DNA from 3 places in the Cellulomonas sp. NPDC055163 genome. Region 2 is predicted to be linked to each of the others. Evidence: riboswitches for the same ligand, from Rfam matches in the RefSeq annotation. Region 2 holds a riboswitch; each other region holds the start of a gene.
The links. Region 2 has a riboswitch for S-adenosylmethionine ahead of ACWFNE_RS14360 (DUF1737 domain-containing protein). Riboswitches for the same ligand answer to the same signal wherever they lie in the genome.
Positions count from the first base shown of each region.

Region 1: it holds a riboswitch for S-adenosylmethionine, as region 2 does, so the genes downstream of both, ACWFNE_RS07530 (flavin reductase family protein) here and ACWFNE_RS14360 (DUF1737 domain-containing protein) in region 2, are expected to answer to the same signal.
Region 3: it holds a riboswitch for S-adenosylmethionine, as region 2 does, so the genes downstream of both, ACWFNE_RS07475 (LLM class flavin-dependent oxidoreductase) here and ACWFNE_RS14360 (DUF1737 domain-containing protein) in region 2, are expected to answer to the same signal.

Region 1 is NZ_JBSGSU010000003.1:287,908-293,548, forward strand. It holds gene ACWFNE_RS07525 (LLM class flavin-dependent oxidoreductase) at 3-1,124, shown strand; gene ACWFNE_RS07530 (flavin reductase family protein) at 1,278-1,820, opposite strand; SAM riboswitch class IV at 1,896-2,008, opposite strand; SAM riboswitch class IV at 2,192-2,301, shown strand; gene ACWFNE_RS07535 (ABC transporter permease) at 2,553-3,554, shown strand; gene ACWFNE_RS07540 (ABC transporter permease) at 3,560-4,615, shown strand; gene ACWFNE_RS07545 (dipeptide ABC transporter ATP-binding protein) at 4,612-5,641, shown strand, end outside.
Region 2 is NZ_JBSGSU010000006.1:388,068-393,708, reverse strand. It holds gene ACWFNE_RS14370 (putative bifunctional diguanylate cyclase/phosphodiesterase) at 1-533, shown strand, start outside; gene ACWFNE_RS14365 (aminotransferase class V-fold PLP-dependent enzyme) at 640-2,037, opposite strand; SAM riboswitch class IV at 2,076-2,191, opposite strand; SAM riboswitch class I at 2,310-2,410, shown strand; gene ACWFNE_RS14360 (DUF1737 domain-containing protein) at 2,415-2,702, shown strand; gene ACWFNE_RS14355 (rhodanese-like domain-containing protein) at 2,699-3,124, shown strand; gene ACWFNE_RS14350 (O-succinylhomoserine sulfhydrylase) at 3,121-4,380, shown strand; gene ACWFNE_RS14345 (hypothetical protein) at 4,585-5,253, opposite strand; gene ACWFNE_RS14340 (DUF418 domain-containing protein) at 5,420-5,641, opposite strand, start outside.
Region 3 is NZ_JBSGSU010000003.1:274,073-279,713, reverse strand. It holds gene ACWFNE_RS07485 (DUF1684 domain-containing protein) at 1-372, opposite strand, end outside; gene ACWFNE_RS07480 (NtaA/DmoA family FMN-dependent monooxygenase) at 401-1,783, opposite strand; gene ACWFNE_RS07475 (LLM class flavin-dependent oxidoreductase) at 1,789-2,952, opposite strand; SAM riboswitch class IV at 3,299-3,412, opposite strand; gene ACWFNE_RS07470 (hypothetical protein) at 3,613-4,521, opposite strand; gene ACWFNE_RS07465 (hypothetical protein) at 4,708-5,493, opposite strand; gene ACWFNE_RS07460 (RNA polymerase sigma factor) at 5,490-5,641, opposite strand, start outside.

The DNA of each region.
Region 1 (5,641 bases), on a different contig from region 2:
CCGTGCGCTTCCAGCTGCTCGACATCGTCTTCAACCCTCCGCACCCCGTGACCGGCGAGGCGGTGCCGCCCGCGGACCGCCTGGCGCGCGTCGTCGAGACCGCGGTGCTCGCCGAGGAGGTCGGGCTCGACTCGTTCGCCGTGGGCGAACGGCACGCCGGCGACGTGCTCTCCTCGGCGCCGACCGTGATCCTCGGCGCGATCGCCGCCCGGACGTCGCGGATCCTGCTGAGCACCGGCGTCACCGTGCTCTCGCTCCTCGACCCCGTTCGCGTCGCGGAAGATCTCGCGACGGTCGACCAGCTGAGCCGGGGGCGGCTCGAGATCGTCATCGGCAAGGGCAACGAGACGCTCCAGTACCCGCTGCTCGGCCTCGACATCACGAAGCAGTACGAGTACCTCGAGGAGAACTACGAGCTCCTGCGCCTGCTGCTGAGCCAGGAGGAGGTCAGCTGGTCGGGGCGCCACCGGCCTGACCTCGAGCGCGCCACGACGCTGCCCCGGCCGTTCGCGGGGCCGTTCCGGATCTGGCACGGCTCGGCGACGTCGCAGTTCGCGGTCGACCTCGCGGCACGGTGGGGCGACCCGGTCGTGAGCGCGAACGCCCTCCAGCCACGCGAGAACTACGGCGTGCTCATCGACCGGTACCGCGCGCAGTACGAGGCGCACGGGCACGACCCGGCCCACGCGTACGTCGGGTCGGGCTCGGGCGGGCTGTTCCTCGCGGACACGACCGAGCAGGCGATCGAGCAGTTCCGCCCGATCTACGAGGGCATGGTCGCGCGCGCCGACCTGCGCCGGCACGAGCCGGGGGCCGTCGGGAAGGTCACGAGCTTCCGCACGATCGAGGAGGCCGTCGAGCGGGGACCGGCCCTCGTCGGGTCCCCCGAGCGCGTCGTCGAGAAGATCCTCGACTACCACGCGAGCTTCCGGCACGACCTGCAGTCGGTGTCGATCAACCACCTCCTGGAGCCGCACCACCAGGAGGACGTGCTGCGGCGGTTCGCCGAGGAGGTGGTCCCGGTCGTGCAGGCCGAGGTGTCGAGCGACCTGTGGACCGAGCGCGACGACCGGCGCGCGGCGGGGTTCACCGCCGTGACCCGCACGCCTGTCGGGGCCGCCTGAGCCGGCGACCGGCACGTCGACGACGCCGGGTGCCGTGCGCAGGCCGCACCCGGCGTCGCCATGACCTCTGCGCGAGGGCCGGTTCGTCCCGCGCGGCCGCGCATCGGCCCCACCACGGTCCCGGACCGGGACGGTGGCGGGGCGGTGCGCGGGTCAGATGGCGGTGTGGTCCCCGAGCCGGTGGTAGGCGCGGTCGTGGTAGACGAGCGCCGACGCGCCGGCGTCCGTCCCGTGCTCGAGCGCCCGCAGCGCGACGAGGTAGCTGTCGCCGACCGGGGTGCGCTGGAGCACACGGCCGCGGACCCAGGAGACCGCACCGTCGATCACCGGCTCGCCGGTCGCGAGCGCACGCCAGCCGTCGCCGGCGAACCGGTCGACGCCGCTCGTCGCGAACCGCGCGGACACGTGGTCCTGCGCGTCCGAGAGGAAGCTCACGGCGACGGTCGTCGCGTCGCGCAGGGCGGGCCACGACGACGACGTCGACGCGAGGGAGAACGCGAGCAGGGGCGGTGCCGCGGACACCGAGATCACCGACGTGGCAGTGAAGCCCACGGGGCCGGCGGGGCCCTGGAAGGCGATGACCGCGACGCCGGCGGGGTGCCGGCGGAACACGGCCTTGTACTGCTCGGGCGAGAGCTGCGGCTCGTCCTGCTGCACGAGCAGGCGCTCGAGCTGGTCGAGCGACCGCGCGGTCACGGGGCGACCGCCACGTGTGCGCGGTCGGCCGGTGGGGTCGGGGAAGTCGGGCACATCGGGAGCTCCTCGGTCGGTGGATCACGCTTGCTCTCCTCCCGCGGGGGAGAGCCAGGTCTGTCCCGGGGCACCCCGCCGTGACTGGGGGTTGCCGACCAGCGAGCCGGGCCTGCGTGCTGGTGCTCGTGACCTCGGCGGAGGTATAGCAACCCGTGCTGCGAAGGCCAGCGCATCGTGCCGAACTTCTCACTTCGTGAGACGAGCCGGACGGCGCGCCGACGCAACGCGCGATCCGGTCCGTCACTCATCTCACAGTGCGAGAAGATCCCGTCGAAGTGGTGGCCTGAGGCGCACGGCCTGGTACTCCTCTCCCCGGTCATGAGATCCGGTTCACGAGCCCTGGCTTGCCGGACAGCAACCCTCCGTGCGGCGGGGTGCTCCAGGTGACGACCCGGCGCCGGTCCCTCCGGCGCAAGCACGGTCCTCGGCCTCGGCCGGGCACGAGCGGGAGGCGTGGCATGCAGGTGCTGCACGACGCGACGCGTCGCCCCGCCGTCCGCCCTACCGCCTGTTGTCGCTGACGTCCTGACGTCGGCGCGCGACCCGCGCGCCCCGCGCAGCCCGTGCGCACCCCGGCCCGGCCGTCCCCTCCTGCACCCCCAGGGAGCTCCCCATGTCCTCGCGTCCTGCCCACCCGCGCCCCGCCTCGGGTGCCCGCGCACCCGGCGTCACACGGTGACGCGGTACCTCGCCGCGCGCGTCGCGCAGGCGCTGGGCGTGCTCTGGGCCGCCTACACCGTGTCGTTCCTCGTGCTCTTCGCGCTGCCGGGCGACCCCGTCTCGGCACTCGTCGGCGGCGACAGCTCCGACGTCACGCCCGAGCAGCTCGACGCGGTGCGCGCCGAGTACGGGTTCGACCGCCCGCTGCCCGCGCAGTACGTGCAGCGTCTCGGTCAGGTGCTGACCGGCGACCTCGGGCGCTCGGTCGCGACCGGCCGCCCCGTCACCGAGCTGCTCGGCGAGGCCGTCGGGCCGACCGTCCAGATCGCCGCCGCGGGGCTCCTCGTCGCCCTCGTCCTGGGCGGCGGGCTGGCGCTCGCCGCGCACGCGACCCGCCACCGCGCGCTCTCCGGCCTGCTGCTCTCGCTCCCGCCGCTCGGCGTCGCGGTGCCGTCGTTCTGGTTCGGGCTCGCGCTCGTCCAGGTCTTCTCGTTCACGTTCCCGCTCTTCCCGGCCGTGGGGCAGAAGGGCCCCGCCTCGCTCGTGCTGCCGGCACTGACGCTCGCGCTCCCGACCGGCGCCGTCGTCGCGCAGGTCCTGTCCGCGAGCCTGCGGCGGACGCTGCGCGAGCCGTTCGTCGACACCGCGTGGGCCAAGGGCGCCGGACCGGCGCGCGTGCACCTCGGCCACGTGCTGCGCAACGCCGCGCTGCCGGCGCTCACCATGACCGGTCTCGTCGTCGGCGGGCTGCTCTCGGGCGCCGTGGTGACCGAGACCGTGTTCTCCCGCGCCGGGCTCGGCAGGCTCACCGCGACGTCCGTCGGTGCGCAGGACCTGCCCGTCGTGCAGGGTGTCGTGCTGCTCGCCGCGGTGGTGTTCGTCGCCGTCAACCTCGCCGTCGACCTCGTGCACCCCGTCCTCGACCCCCGGCTGCGCACGACCGCCCGCCGCGGGGCCCGGGTGCCGGCCCCCGACCGACCGGCCGAGCTCCTCTCCGCCGCACCCGCAGGAGCGTGACCGACATGACCTGGACCGAGACTCGACCGGCGGGGGCGACCGCCGCCGTGGACCCGACGGCCGCCGCGCGCGCGGCGGACCCGGACCCGCGCGACTCGACGGCGCAGGGCCCGACGGCGCCCGACCCGGCGGCGCCCGGCCCGACGGCGCCCGGCCCGGCGGCGCCCGCGACCACCGGGGCCGACGGCGTCGAGGCCACGCCGGCCCGCCGACCATCGCGCACCCTCGTCGCGTCCGTCCGCGCCGCCGCGCTCGCACCCGTGCGCCGTCCGGGCCTCGCGCTCGCGGTGCTCTGGCTCGTCGTCCTCGTGGTCGCCGCGTTCGCCCCCGCGGTGCTCGCACCCGGGGACCCGCTCGACGGCGTCCCGGCCGAGAAGCTCACCGGACCGTCCGCGGCGCACTGGTTCGGCACCGACCAGGTCGGCCGCGACCTGCTCACGCGCGTCGTGCACGGTACCGGGCTGACGCTGCGCGGGGCGGTCGTCGCCGTGGCGCTCGCGCTCGTGCTGGGCTCGGTGCTCGGGCTCGTCGCGGGGACCGCCGGGCGCGTCGTCGACGACCTGCTCATGCGCGGCGTCGACGTCCTGCTCGCGATCCCGAGCCTGCTGCTGTCGCTCTCGGTGGTCGCGGCGCTCGGGTTCGGGACGGTCAACGTCGCGGTCGCCGTCGGGCTCGCGAGCGTCGCGTCGATCGCCCGGGTCATGCGCTCCGAGGTGCTGCGGGTGCGCGGCTCGGCGTACGTCGAGGCGGCGTACTCCTACGGCGCCCGCCCCGCCGGGGTGCTGCTGCGGCACGTGCTGCCGAACGCGTCGGGGCCGGTGGCGGCGCTCGCGGCGCTCGAGCTCGGGGGAGCGGTGCTCGCGATCTCCGCGCTGAGCTTCCTCGGCTTCGGCGAGCCGCCGCCCGCGCCGGAGTGGGGTGCGCTCGTCGCCGGCGGGCGCGACTACCTGCGGACCGCGTGGTGGCTCACGACCCTGCCCGGGCTGACGATCGCGTGCACCGTCCTGTCCGCGAACACGCTCTCGCGCGCGCTCGACGCCCGGTTCGGGGCGCACCGGTGAGCGCGCAGGCGAGCGCACGCCCGGGCCCGCCCGCCGGCGGCGCACCGGGCGCCCCGGAGAGCGCGCCGCTGCTGCGGGTCGTCGACCTCGCGGTCGAGTACCGGACACGCCGCGGGCCCGTGCACGCCGTGCGCGGCGTCTCGCTCACGGTGCAGGCGGGCCAGACAGTCGCGCTCGTCGGGGAGTCCGGTTCGGGGAAGTCGACGACCGCGCACGCGGTCGTCGGGCTGCTCGCGCCCGCCGCGCACGTCACCGCGGGCCGCGTCGAGCTCGACGGCCGGGACCTGCTCGCGGCCCCGCGCCGTGAGCTGCGCGCGCTGCGAGGGCTGCGGGTCGGCTTCGTCCCGCAGGACCCGACCGTCTCGCTCAACCCCGTGGTGCGCGTCGGCGAGCAGGTCGCCGAGGTGCTGCGCGTGCACGGGCTCGCGGACCGCCGCACCGCGCGCGTCGAGGCCGTCGAGGCACTGCGCCGGGCGGGCCTGCCCGACCCCGAGGTGCGCGCGCAGCAGTACCCGCACGAGCTCTCGGGCGGGATGCGGCAGCGCGTGCTCATCGCGGTCGCCATGGTCGCGGGGCCGGGTCTGCTGGTCGCCGACGAGCCCACGAGCGCGCTCGACGTCACGGTGCAGCGCCAGATCCTCGACCACCTCGAACGGGTCACGACGGGGACCGGGACGGGCGCGCTGCTCGTCACGCACGACCTCGGCGTCGCGGCCGACCGCGCGCAGCAGATCGTCGTGATGTCGCAGGGCGTCGTCGTCGAGGCCGGGACGCCGGACGAGGTGCTGGGCCGGCCACGACACGCGTACACGCAGGCGCTGCTCGCTGCGGCGCCGAGCCTGCGGACGTCACGCGCGCGCACCCTGCCCCGCACCGCAGCGGACGGCGCACCTGCCGAGGCGCTGCCTGCGGACGTGCTGCTGCCGCACACCGCCGCGTCCCCCGCCGTCCCGGTCCTCGAGGTCCGCGACCTCGTCAAGGACTTCGCGCTCTCGCGGGCCGCGGGCGGCGGCACGCTGCGCGCGG
Region 2 (5,641 bases):
CGCTGCGGATCTCGATCAACGTCTCCGGCGCCCAGCTCCAGGACGGCGCGTTCGTGCCGCTCGTCGCCGACGTGCTGCGCGAGACGGGGCTGCCCGCCGAGCGGCTGTGCCTCGAGGTCACCGAGTCGACGCTCGTCCGCTGGGCGACGCACGGGCGCGAGAGCCTCGACCGGCTCCGCGCCACCGGGGTGCAGCTCTCGGTCGACGACTTCGGGACGGGCTACTCGTCGCTGTCCTACCTGCAGGACCTGCCGATGTCCGAGCTCAAGATCGACCGCTCCTTCGTCGCCCGACTCGCGCGCGACGCCCGCGACCTGCACCTCGTCGAGGCCGTGCTCGGCATGGCGCGGGCGCTCGGGCTCGGTGTGGTCGCCGAGGGCGTCGAGTCGCCGGACCAGCACGCGATCCTGCGCCGGCTGGGCTGCGACCGGGCGCAGGGGTTCCACTTCGCGCCGCCGCAGACGGCCGCCGCGTTCGGCCGGCTGCTGCGCGAACGGGACAGCCGGCCGGACCTGGAGCCGACGCGCGCGTGAGCCGGCCCCGGTCCCGTCAGTCGACCACCGGGCGTCGGTCGGTCGCCGGGCGTCAGTCGATCGCCGAGCGTCAGTCGATCACCGGGCGTCGGTCGATCACCGGGCGTCAGTCGATCGCCGGGCCGCACGCCGCCGCCGTCGCCGCGAGGCCGTCGAGGCCGTGCAGCGGGATGAGCGGGCGGGTGTCCTGCGCGACGACCCAGCAGCCGTCCTGCACCGCGTAGCGCGCGCCCGGACCCTCGGCGAGGAACGCCGCGACACCGGCGACGAGCCGGTCCACGGCCTCCGAGGGCGTGCCGACCCCGACGGACGCGCGGATGGCGCCGTCCGTGGCGCCGAGGTGCCGGAGCAGCGGGTGCGCGCAGAACCGCCCGTCGCGCACGCCGATCCCGTGCTCGGCGGCGAGGTAGGCGGCGACGAGGCCCGGGTCGTGCTCGCCGACCGTGAAGGTCACGACCCCGACGGGCTCGCCGGAGTCGGGCCAGATCCGCACGACCCGCACGCCGTCGAGCGCCGCGAGGCCGTCGACGAGGCGCGAGCGCAGCGCGGCCTCGTGCGCCTCGAGCGCCCCGGCGGGCAGGTCGGCGAGCACCTCGCAGGCCTCGGCGAGCGCGATCGCGCCGACGACGTTCGGGGACCCGGCCTCGTGGCGGGCGGGCGCGGGCTGCCAGATCGTCCGGTCGGCGCGCACGTCGCGCACCGCGCCGCCGCCCGCGAGGTACGGCTCGCCCGCGTCGAGCCAGTCGCGCCGGCCCACGAGCGCCCCCGCACCGAACGGCGCGTACGTCTTGTGCCCCGAGAACGCGACGTAGTCGACCCCGGTCGCGGCGAGGTCGAAGCCGCGGTGCGGGACGAGCTGCGCGCCGTCGACCACGACGCGTGCGCCCGCGGCGTGGGCGAGCCGCACGACCTCGTCGAGCGGCAGCGCCTCGCCCGTGACGTTCGACGCCCCGGTGACCGCGACGAGCGCGTGCGGGTGCGCGGCGAGCTCGCGGGCCAGCACCTCGAGGGTCTCGGCGACGGTGCCGGCGATCGGCACGACCGTGGACGCGCGGTCCGGGCCCTGACCCCACGGCAGCAGGTTGGCGTGGTGCTCGACGTCCAGCACGAGCACCCGGCCGGGGGTCCCGTCGGCGCCGGCGGGGACGACGCCCGCGAGCAGGTTGAGCGCGTCGGTCGTGTTCCGGGTGATGATCGCGACGTCGTCCGCGCGGGCGCCGACGAACCGGGCGATCGTCTGGCGGGACGCCTCGTAGAGCGCGGTGGAGACCTGCGAGAGGTAGCCCGCGCCGCGGTGCACGGACGCGTAGAGCGGCAGGACCTCGGTGACGCGCGCCGCGACGGCCTCGAGCGCGGGGGCGCTCGCCGCGTAGTCGAGGTTGGCGTAGGTGCGGCTCGTGCCGTCGAGCAGCGGCACCTGCGTCGCGCCGCCGACGACGGGCAGGAGCCCGTCCAGGGGCGCGCGTGTCGTCGCACAGGTGGTGGCCTCGGTGATCACGGACATGGTGCTCCTCGACAGGTCGGTGGGGACCCGTGAGGAGGACCCCGCGCTTGCCGTCCGCCGATCGGCGGCACGGCCAGGTCGTCACCCGGGGCACCCCACCGCGGAGGAGGGTTGCCGGCCAGCAAGCCGGGGCTTCGTGCTGGCACTCATGACCTGGGTCGAGAATCCCCGGGGAGGACTGCCGGTGTCAACGGGTGGGCATTGCGTCTCGCATGCCGGACAGCCTGGGGTCGAGGCTTGGACGGCAGCCGCACGTGAGCCTACGATCACCGTCACCATCCAGAGCGGCCGAGAGATCTGGCTCGACGACGCCGCAGCAACCCGCAGGCACCACGTGCCTGGAGCAGGGTGCTACCGCCAGGACCGATGGAGGCGACATGAGCGACGCACCCGACCCGACGACCGGGACCGGCGGCACCGGCGAGCCCGGGCCCAGCACCCCCGAGCCCGAGCGCCTGCGCTACCGGCTCCTGACCGGGCCCGACGACCGCAGCTTCTGCGAGCGCGTCAGCGCCGCGCTCGACGAGGGCTACGTGCTGCACGGGGGCCCCGCCGCGACGTTCGACGGCACCCGGGTGGTCGTCGCGCAGGCGGTCGTCCTGCCCGACGCGACCCCGGCGACCGGCGCGTTCCCCACGCCGCGCGCCCAGGTGCTCCCCGCATGAGCACCGGCGGCTACGCGGGTGACCTGACCCCGCAGCAGGCGTGGGACCTGCTGGAGCACGACGAGCGCGCGCTGCTCGTCGACGTCCGCACCGACGGCGAGTGGACGGCGATCGGCGTCCCCGACACGTCCACCACCGGGCGCCCCGCGGCGTTCGTGCAGTGGGTCGACGGCACCGGCCGGCCCAACCCGGCGTTCGTCGACGAGCTGCGCACGAGCGGCCTCGAACCCGGCGACGAGCGGCCCGTCGTCTTCCTGTGCCGCTCGGGCGTCCGGTCGGTCGGCGCCGCGAAGCTCGCCACCGCCGCGGGCCTCGGCCCCGCGTACAACGTGCTCGACGGGTTCGAGGGCGGCGTCGGCCCGGACGGGCAGCGCGGGGCGACCGGCTGGCGCGCGGCCGGGCTCCCCTGGCGGCAGCGGTGAGCGCCCGCCGCACGCCCGGACCGTTCGACTGGGACGACCGCTCGGTCGACCGCAGCACCCTGCGCCCCGACACGCTCGCGGTGCGCGGCGGGCTCGTGCGCACCGAGTTCGGCGAGACGTCGGAGGCGCTGTTCCTGACCCAGGGGTACGTGTACGGGTCGGCCGGCGAGGCCGAGTCGGCGTTCGCCGGCGACGTCGACCGGTTCCTGTACTCGCGCTACTCCAACCCGACGGTCTCGACGTTCGAGGAGCGGCTGCGCCTGCTCGACGGGGCCGAGGCGGCGTACGCCACCGCGACCGGCATGTCCGCGGTGTTCACGGCCCTCGCCGCGCTCGTGAGCACCGGCTCGCGCGTCGTCGCGTCGCGGGCCCTCTTCGGGTCGACCGTGGTGATCCTCGACGACATCCTGGCGCGGTGGGGCGTCACCACCGACTACGTCGACGGGCACGTGCTCGCCCAGTGGGAGGAGGCGCTCGCGACCCCGACCGACGTCGTGTTCTTCGAGACGCCGTCCAACCCCATGCAGGACCTCGTCGACATCGCCGCGGTGAGCCGCCTCGCGCACGACGCGGGCGCCGTCGTGGTCGTCGACAACGTCTTCGCGACGCCCGTCCTGTCACGGCCGCTCGAGCACGGCGCCGACGTGCTCGTCTACTCCGCGACCAAGCACATCGACGGCCAGGGCCGGGTGCTCGGCGGGGCGATCCTCGGCTCCGAGGAGTACGTGCACGGCCCCGTGCAGACGCTCATCCGCAACACGGGCCCGTCGCTCAGCCCGTTCAACGCATGGGTCCTGCTCAAGGGCCTCGAGACGCTGTCGCTGCGCGTGCGCCACCAGACGGCGTCGGCGCTGCGCGTCGCGACGTGGCTCGAGCAGCACCCCGGCGTCGCGTCCGTGCGCTACCCGTACCTGCCCTCGCACCCGCAGCACGAGCTCGCGCTGCGCCAGCAGAGCGGCGGCGGGACCGTGGTGACGCTCGACCTGGCCGTCCCCGAGGGCGCGTCCGTCGACGACTCCAAGAAGGTCACGTTCGGCGTGCTCGACGCGCTGCGGATCGTCGACATCTCGAACAACCTCGGCGACGCCAAGTCGATCGCGACGCACCCCGCGACGACGACGCACCGCAAGCTCGGTGCTGAGGGCCGCGCGAAGGTCGGGATCGGCGAGGCGACCGTGCGGCTGTCGGTCGGGCTCGAGGACGTCGAGGACCTGGTCGAGGACCTCGCGCAGGCGCTGGAGCCGCTCGCGGGCTGACCCGTCCGCTCCGCTCCTCGGCGAGCCGTGGGTCGGCGTGGACGAGCCGTGGGTCTCCTGGGCGAGCCGTGGGGCGGCCTGGCGTCCGCGTCCGGACGCCGGGCCGACCGGGCACGAGGCCGACCGGACGCGAGCGCCGCGCACGCAGGTCCCCGTCCGGCCCTGCGTCGTCCGCAGCGCGCCGGCCGGGCGGCGGCGTGAGCGTCAGGCGACCGGCGCGAGGGCGCGCAGGTGGTCCACGCCCGGCCCGTCCGCGAGCGGCACGAGCACGACGCCGTCCGCGCCGACCTGCCGGGCGAGGTCCACGGCCGTCCCGACGACCGCCTCCGCCGGTGCGACGACGCGCGTGGCCGAGGGCGCCCACGTAAGACCGGCGAGCGCGTCGAGGTGCTCGAGGTAGGAGCGCTTGCGACGCGCGACGGCGGCGTCCGCGGTCGGCAGCACGTCGAGGTCGAGCACGATGCGCACGCCGGCGCGCTCGCGGCCGACCGCGGCGATCTCGTCCTCGAGCCGGCCGACAAGCTTCGCCATCGCGGCGACGGTCGGGACCTGGGCCGAGAAGGACAGGTGCACCGCGTCGGCACGTGCGGCGGCGAGCGCGAGGCCCACCCCGGACGTGGGGCGGAAGGCGACCGGGTCGCCGGCGTGGGGGCGGGTGGCCGCCGGGGCGGCGACGGCGACGGTCACGTGGCGGGCACCGTCGGCCGCGGTGCCGAGGTCGGCGCGGGCGCTCGGACCGCGGCGCACGGGTGCAGCGGTGTCAGCGGCAGGGCCGGGCCCGGCGGCACGGGGACCGTCGAGGGCAGGGGCGCCGTCGAGGGCGGAGGGGGTCGACATGTCCGTGAGGAGACGGTCGAGGACGAGCTGAGACATGGGGGGTGTCCTGGGGTGCGGTGCAGCAGGTGCGCAGCGGGGGCCGGTGGCCGCGGGCGCGCGGGGTCGTCAGCTCAGCGACAACACGTCTGCATCAGGAACACCCGGCGATCGTACGGCGCCGGGACGGGGCTGCCTACCCCGTCCCGGCATCCGGTCGGCGAAGTCACCCGCGCGGGGTGGCGGGTCCCTCGGGTCCCGCCGGGCGGGTCGCCGGAACCGGCGAGGTCCACGGGTCGCCCACGCCGGCCGTCACCGGTGGGGCCGCCGGCCCGCCCGGCGGCAGGTGCGCCGCGGCGCGCACCGGCACCGCGACGGCGGACCCGCCGCGCCCGTAGGTGAGGCGCCGCAGCAGCACCTCGAACGGCCCCCGACGCCCGGCCCGGTG
Region 3 (5,641 bases), on a different contig from region 2:
GTCGTCCGCCGGACGCCCGGCCGGCCGGAAGCGGGCCACGACCTGCGACCCGCCCTCGGGGACCGCGAAGTCGGCAGTGCCGTCGAGGGGCTCGTCCGCGCCGGTGAGCACGAGCCCGTCCGCGCGCTCGGCGACGAGGTGCACGTGGCCGGCCGGGTCCGTCCACCACGTGCCGGGGACGCCCTCGACGGGCGAGGGCCGCGAGGCGAGCCAGCGCAGGGCGACCGGGGTGAGCCAGCCGTGCGGCTCCGTCAGGGCACGCTCGCGCTCGGCGCGCCAGCGCGTCCACGCGAGCGGGGCTGCGGCCGACGGGTCGTGCGCAGCGGGCGCTGTGCTGGCCGAGGTGCCGGGTCGGGTCGTGGTGCTCGTCATGAGTGGTCCTCTCGGGGTGCGGTGGTGGTCAGCCGACGAGCGCCGCAGCGGCGCGGTCCCCGTCGGTCACGGCGGGACGGGCGAGGCCGAGGTGGTCGCGCAGCGTCGGGCCGCCGTACTCGGTGCGGAACGAGCCGCGCTCCTGCAGCAGCGGCACGACCTCGTCGAGGACGTCGTCGAGGCCGCCGGGGGTCAGGTGCGGCACGAGGATGAAGCCGTCGCTCGCGTCGGCCTGCACGTAGCGGTCGATCTCGTCGGCCACGTGCTGCGCGGTCCCGACGAACGACCCGCGCGAGGTGACCTCGATGACGAGCTCGCGGATCGACCAGCCGTGCGCCGCGGCACGGGCGCGCCACTCGGCCACGACGGGACGCGGGTCCTTGACGTGCCGCACCCGTCCCCGGGTGACGCCGTCGGCCTGCACGTCCGGCTCGACGTCCGGGAGCGGGCCCTCCGGGTCGTACGCGGTGAGGTCGGTGCCCCACACCTGCTCGAGGAAGGCGATCGCCGTCGGGCCCGGGACCTGCTGCAGCCGGATCTCGCGCGCCCGCTCCTGCGCCTCGGCGTCGGTGCCGCCGAGCACGACCGTCGTCGCGGGCAGGATCTTGAGCGAGCCCGCGGGCCGTCCGGCGTCCGCGAGCCGTGCGGCGACGTCGCGGTAGAACGCCTGACCGGCGTCGAACGTCGAGTGCATCGAGAAGATGACGTCCGCCGTACGGGCCGCGAAGTCCCGGCCCTCCGCGGAGTCGCCCGCCTGGAACAGCACCGGGTGGCCCTGCGGGCCGCGCGGCGTCGTGAACTCCCCGCGCACGTCGAAGTGCCGGCCGTGGTGCTCGACGGGCCGCACAGCGCCGGGCCGCAGGAACACCCCCGCCTCGGCGTCCGCGACCACGGCGTCGTCGTCCCACGAGTCCCACAGGGCGCGCGCGACCTCGACGAGCTCCGCCGCGCGCTCGTAGCGCTCGGCGTACGGGAGGAAGCCCCCGCGCCGGAAGTTCGCGCCCGTGAACGCGTCCGGAGAGGTCACGAGGTTCCACGCCGCACGCCCGCCCGAGAGGACGTCGAGCGTCGCGAACTGCCGCGCGATCTCCCAGGGCTCGTTGAACGTCGTGCTGATCGTCCCGGCGAGCCCGAGCCGCTCCGTGACCGCCGCGAGCGCCGCGAGGACCGGCAGCGTGTCGGGCCGCCCGACGACGTCGAGGTCGTGGATCAGCCCCTTGTGCTCGCGCAGGCGCAGGCCCTCGGCGAGGAAGAAGAAGTCGAGCTTCGCCGCCTCGGCGCGGCGCGCGAGGTGCTCGAACGACGCGAAGTCGATCTGGCTGCCCGAGCGCGGGTCGGTCCAGACGGTCGTGCTGTTGACGCCCGGGAAGTGGACGCCGAGGTGGATCTGCTTGCGCGGCCGGTTCGTCATCGCGGTCACGCGATCGCGGCGGAGTAGCGGCTGGCGGGCCGGCGCAGGTTGAGCGTGTCGCGGAACGTCGCACCCGGGTACGCGGAGCGGAACAGCCCGCCGGCGCGCAGCCGCGGCACGACCTCGTCGACGATCTGCGCGACGTCGGTGTGCAGCGACGCGGGGCGCAGCGTGAACCCGTCGGCGGCGCCCGTCTCGGTCCAGTCCTGGACGAGCTGGGCGAGCCCGCGCGCCGTGCCGACGTGCGCGAACGATCCGGTCTCCCAGCGCGTGCCCTCGAGCGACTGGAGCAGGTCGAGGCGTGCCTGGGCGCTCGCCTCGTCGGGGCCGAGGACCACGAGCGCGTCGACCAGCACGCGCAGCGACCCGGGGTCGCGCCCGGCGTCGGCGGCGGCCGCACGGACCTCGGCCCGGCGGGCTGCCGCGTCGGACTGGCTCGTGGCGCGGATGCGCACGACGTCCGCGTGCCGGGCAGCGAGCGCGAGCGACGCGGTCGACTGTGCACGCACCACCACCGGCGGCTGACCCTGCGGCGAGCGCGGCGTGATCGACGGGCCCTTGACGGCGAAGTGGATGCCGTCGTGGTCGACGTAGTGCAGCTTCGCGCGGTCCACGAACCGGTGGGTCGCGACGTCCCGGATCTCGGCGTCGTCCTCCCAGCTGTCCCAGAGCCGGCGCACGACCTCGACGGCCTCGTCGGCCTCCGCGACGGCGTCGGGCTCGCTCTGCGCGGGCTTGCGGCCGAACGCGGCGGCGACCTCGTCGGTCGTGGACCAGCCGACCTGCCACCCGGCGCGGCCGTGGCTGGCGTGGTCGACCGTCTGGATCGCCTTCGAGACGTGGAACGGCTCGGTGTGCGTCGTGTCGACCGCCGCGACGAGCCCGATCCCCCGCGAGCGGGGCGCCAGCCGGGCGGCGACGAGGACCGCGTCGAGCCGTCCGCGCAGGGTCGTCTCCCGGCTCGGCTGGAGCGCGAAGGAGTCGTCGAGCAGGACGAAGTCGAGCGCTCCGCGCTGCGCCGTCTCGACGAGCTCGACGAGCCGCTCGGCGTCGAACAGGCGGCGGGCCTCGGAGCCGACGGTCCGCCAGGCGGCGGGGTGCGCTCCGGCGTCGGACAGGTCGAGCCCCAGGTGCACGGGCGGGTTCGCGGTCGGGTCGGGGCGGGTCATGGGCGTTCCGTTCTGCGGGTACGGGTGCGCCGGGCGGTGCGCCGTGGTGGCGCGCGGGAGCCCGTGGCGTGCGGGTCGACCGCTGAGCACGCGCGGGGCGCGCGGCGGCACGTCGCGACGGGCAGCGAGGTGCCCCGGGACGTGTCAGCGGGAAGGGTGCGGGCGGTCAGTGCCGCCCGGTCACGAGGAGGTCGTGCTCAGGCGAGCGCGCTGCGACAGCAGGTGAGCGCGCGGCTGCCACCCGGCGGACAACAGGACGTGCGCGGTCGCGCGTCCGGTCCGGCGGCGGTGGGTCGCCCGCTCATCTCGTCGTCTCCTTCATCCGGTCGGCCCGTGCCGACCCGGTGGCGCATCGTTGTCGAGAGCGCTGCCGCCCGCGACCAGGTCCTCACCCGGGGCACCCCGCCGTGCGGAGGGTTGCCGTCCAGCCAGCCGGGGCTACGCGCTGGAGCTCGTGACCTACCCCGGCCCAGGGACCGTGGTGCGGGGAACCTAGCACCATCACGTGAGCGGTCAACGGTTTCGCGGAAATGCTCAGATGCTGGACGTCGTGTCCACGGCCGGCGGCCCCGGGTCGTCGGCACGACGGAGTGACCCCGGGCGCGGCGTCGCGCCCGGGGTCGGGAGGAGGTGCACGGCGGGACCGGCCGCCCGGCGGGGTCAGCCCTGGAGGTCGGCCCGGAGCTCGGGCAGGAGCGGGCTGCGCACGGAGGCGGCCCCCGTGGACGTGACCGGGAACGAGCCGTACACGGCCGTCACGTCGACCAGGAGGTGCACGGTGGTCGTCGCGAAGAGGCGGACCGTGGGACGGCCCTGGAACAGGCCGACGGCCGTGACGGCGAAGTTGGCGACGTCCTGGTTCGCGCCGTAGTTGATCGACGACGTCCCGGGCCGGTCGACGCCGTACGGCCACATGATGACGTGGCCCGGTGCGGCGCCCTGGGTCACGGTCAGGTTGAGGAACACGCTCGCGACGTCGAGGTCGCCCGTGGCGGTGTGCAGCGCGAGGTCGATCGTCGAGCCCCCGACGATGCGGCCCGCGGCGTCGAGCGCGCCCGGCGTGCGCCCGACGATCGACGCGCGCCCCTCCGCCGAGCGGGTGTCCAGCACGCGCGTCGGCGCGGGCGCGTAGATCATCGGCAGGTACGAGACGAGGTCCTGCAGGTCGAGGTTCGTCACGAGGTAGCCCCGCTCGACGCCCGTGCCGTCGCGGTCCAGCCCGATGAGCGGACCCGCGGCGGTGTTCTTGATCTCGCCGACCTGCGGTGTCCACCCGGCCGGGTCGGACGGCTCGAGCCGGAGCTGCGCGCCCGTCGGGTTGGCGAGCGACAGGGCCGGTGCCGTGCTCGTCGCGGTCAGGCGCGTCCCCGCCGTGCCGGCGTCGGTCGCCCGCCCGGCGAGCAGCGGGTCCCCCGCAGCGGCGGACGCGGAGGTCGAGCCGATCGCGGTCGCAGCGGCGGCCCCGGCGACGGCCATGCCGCCCATCCGGAGCAGCCGACGGCGCGAGACCTCCGGCGGGGTGACGTCGTGCGCCGCCGTGCCCTGCGCGGTGGTGTCGTCGGTGCTCATCTGCGTCCCTCTCTCCGGGCGAGCCGGCACGCCCGCGCACCCCCGTGCGCCACGCGCGTCGCCGTCCGGTCAGGACCGGCGGGATCGCGGGTGGTCGGCGTTCACCGTCACGCTGCTCACCCCTTCATCGGCGCGTGCGGGTGAATCTTGAGCCGTCCGCGGGTCCGACTCCGGGGACGGCGCGCCTCACCGGTCGCCGGGCACCGACTCCCCCGGCGCGACGGGCACGGGCTCGCCGTCGAGGATCATGCGGCCCGCGCGCGCCTTGGTCTCGAGCGACTCGCTCCGCCACAGCGCGTTGAGCGCCTCCACGTCCTCGGGCGTGTAGCCGGCGTCCCAGAACGCCGCCCGCGCCCGGTCCTCCTCCGACGCCGCGGGGTCGAGCGGCTCGCTCTCCGGGTCCGGGTCCGGGTCCGCGGTCCGGGTGCCCTCGGGGACCGGGGGGACGAGGCCGTCGAGGAGCATCTGCCCCGCGCGCGCCTTGGTCTCCGTGGCGTCGGTGCTCCACAGCCCGGCGAGCGCCTCGACGTCCTCCGGCGTGTAGCCCGCGCCCCAGAACGCGTCGTACTGCTCGCGCGTGTACCCCGCCGGCATGGCCGACCACTCGAGGCCGACGGCCTGCGCGACATTCTCGACCGCGCGCGCGACGTCCGAGTAGGGGTCCGCGGCGGCTGCCGCACCCGCGCCGGCGACCGCGAGCGCGGACGTGACGACCCCCGCGACGACGACGCGACCGCCGCGCCGCCGGAACTCGGTGAGCGACGTCGGCTCGCCAGCCCCGGCGCGGTCGGCCGTGGCGAGCGCGGCCTCGAGGCGCGCGGCCACGACGGCCGGGTCGGGTGCGCCGGACGCCCGCGCGGCGAGGGCCCGGGCCAGGCGTGCGGTGAGCTCGTCGTCGGTCGGGGGGCGCCCGGGGTCACCGGGCGGACGGCCCCGGCCGGGGTCGTCGGTGGCTCGGACGTGCTCGCTCATCGCGTCTCCGGTCGGGTCGTGGGTTCGGTGCGGCGCAGGGTCGCCAGGGCGCGCGAGGCGTGCGAGCGGACGGTCGCCCCGGACGTGCCGAGGACCCCCGCGATCTCGAGGTCGTCGAGACCCTCGTAGTAGCGCAGCACGAGCACCG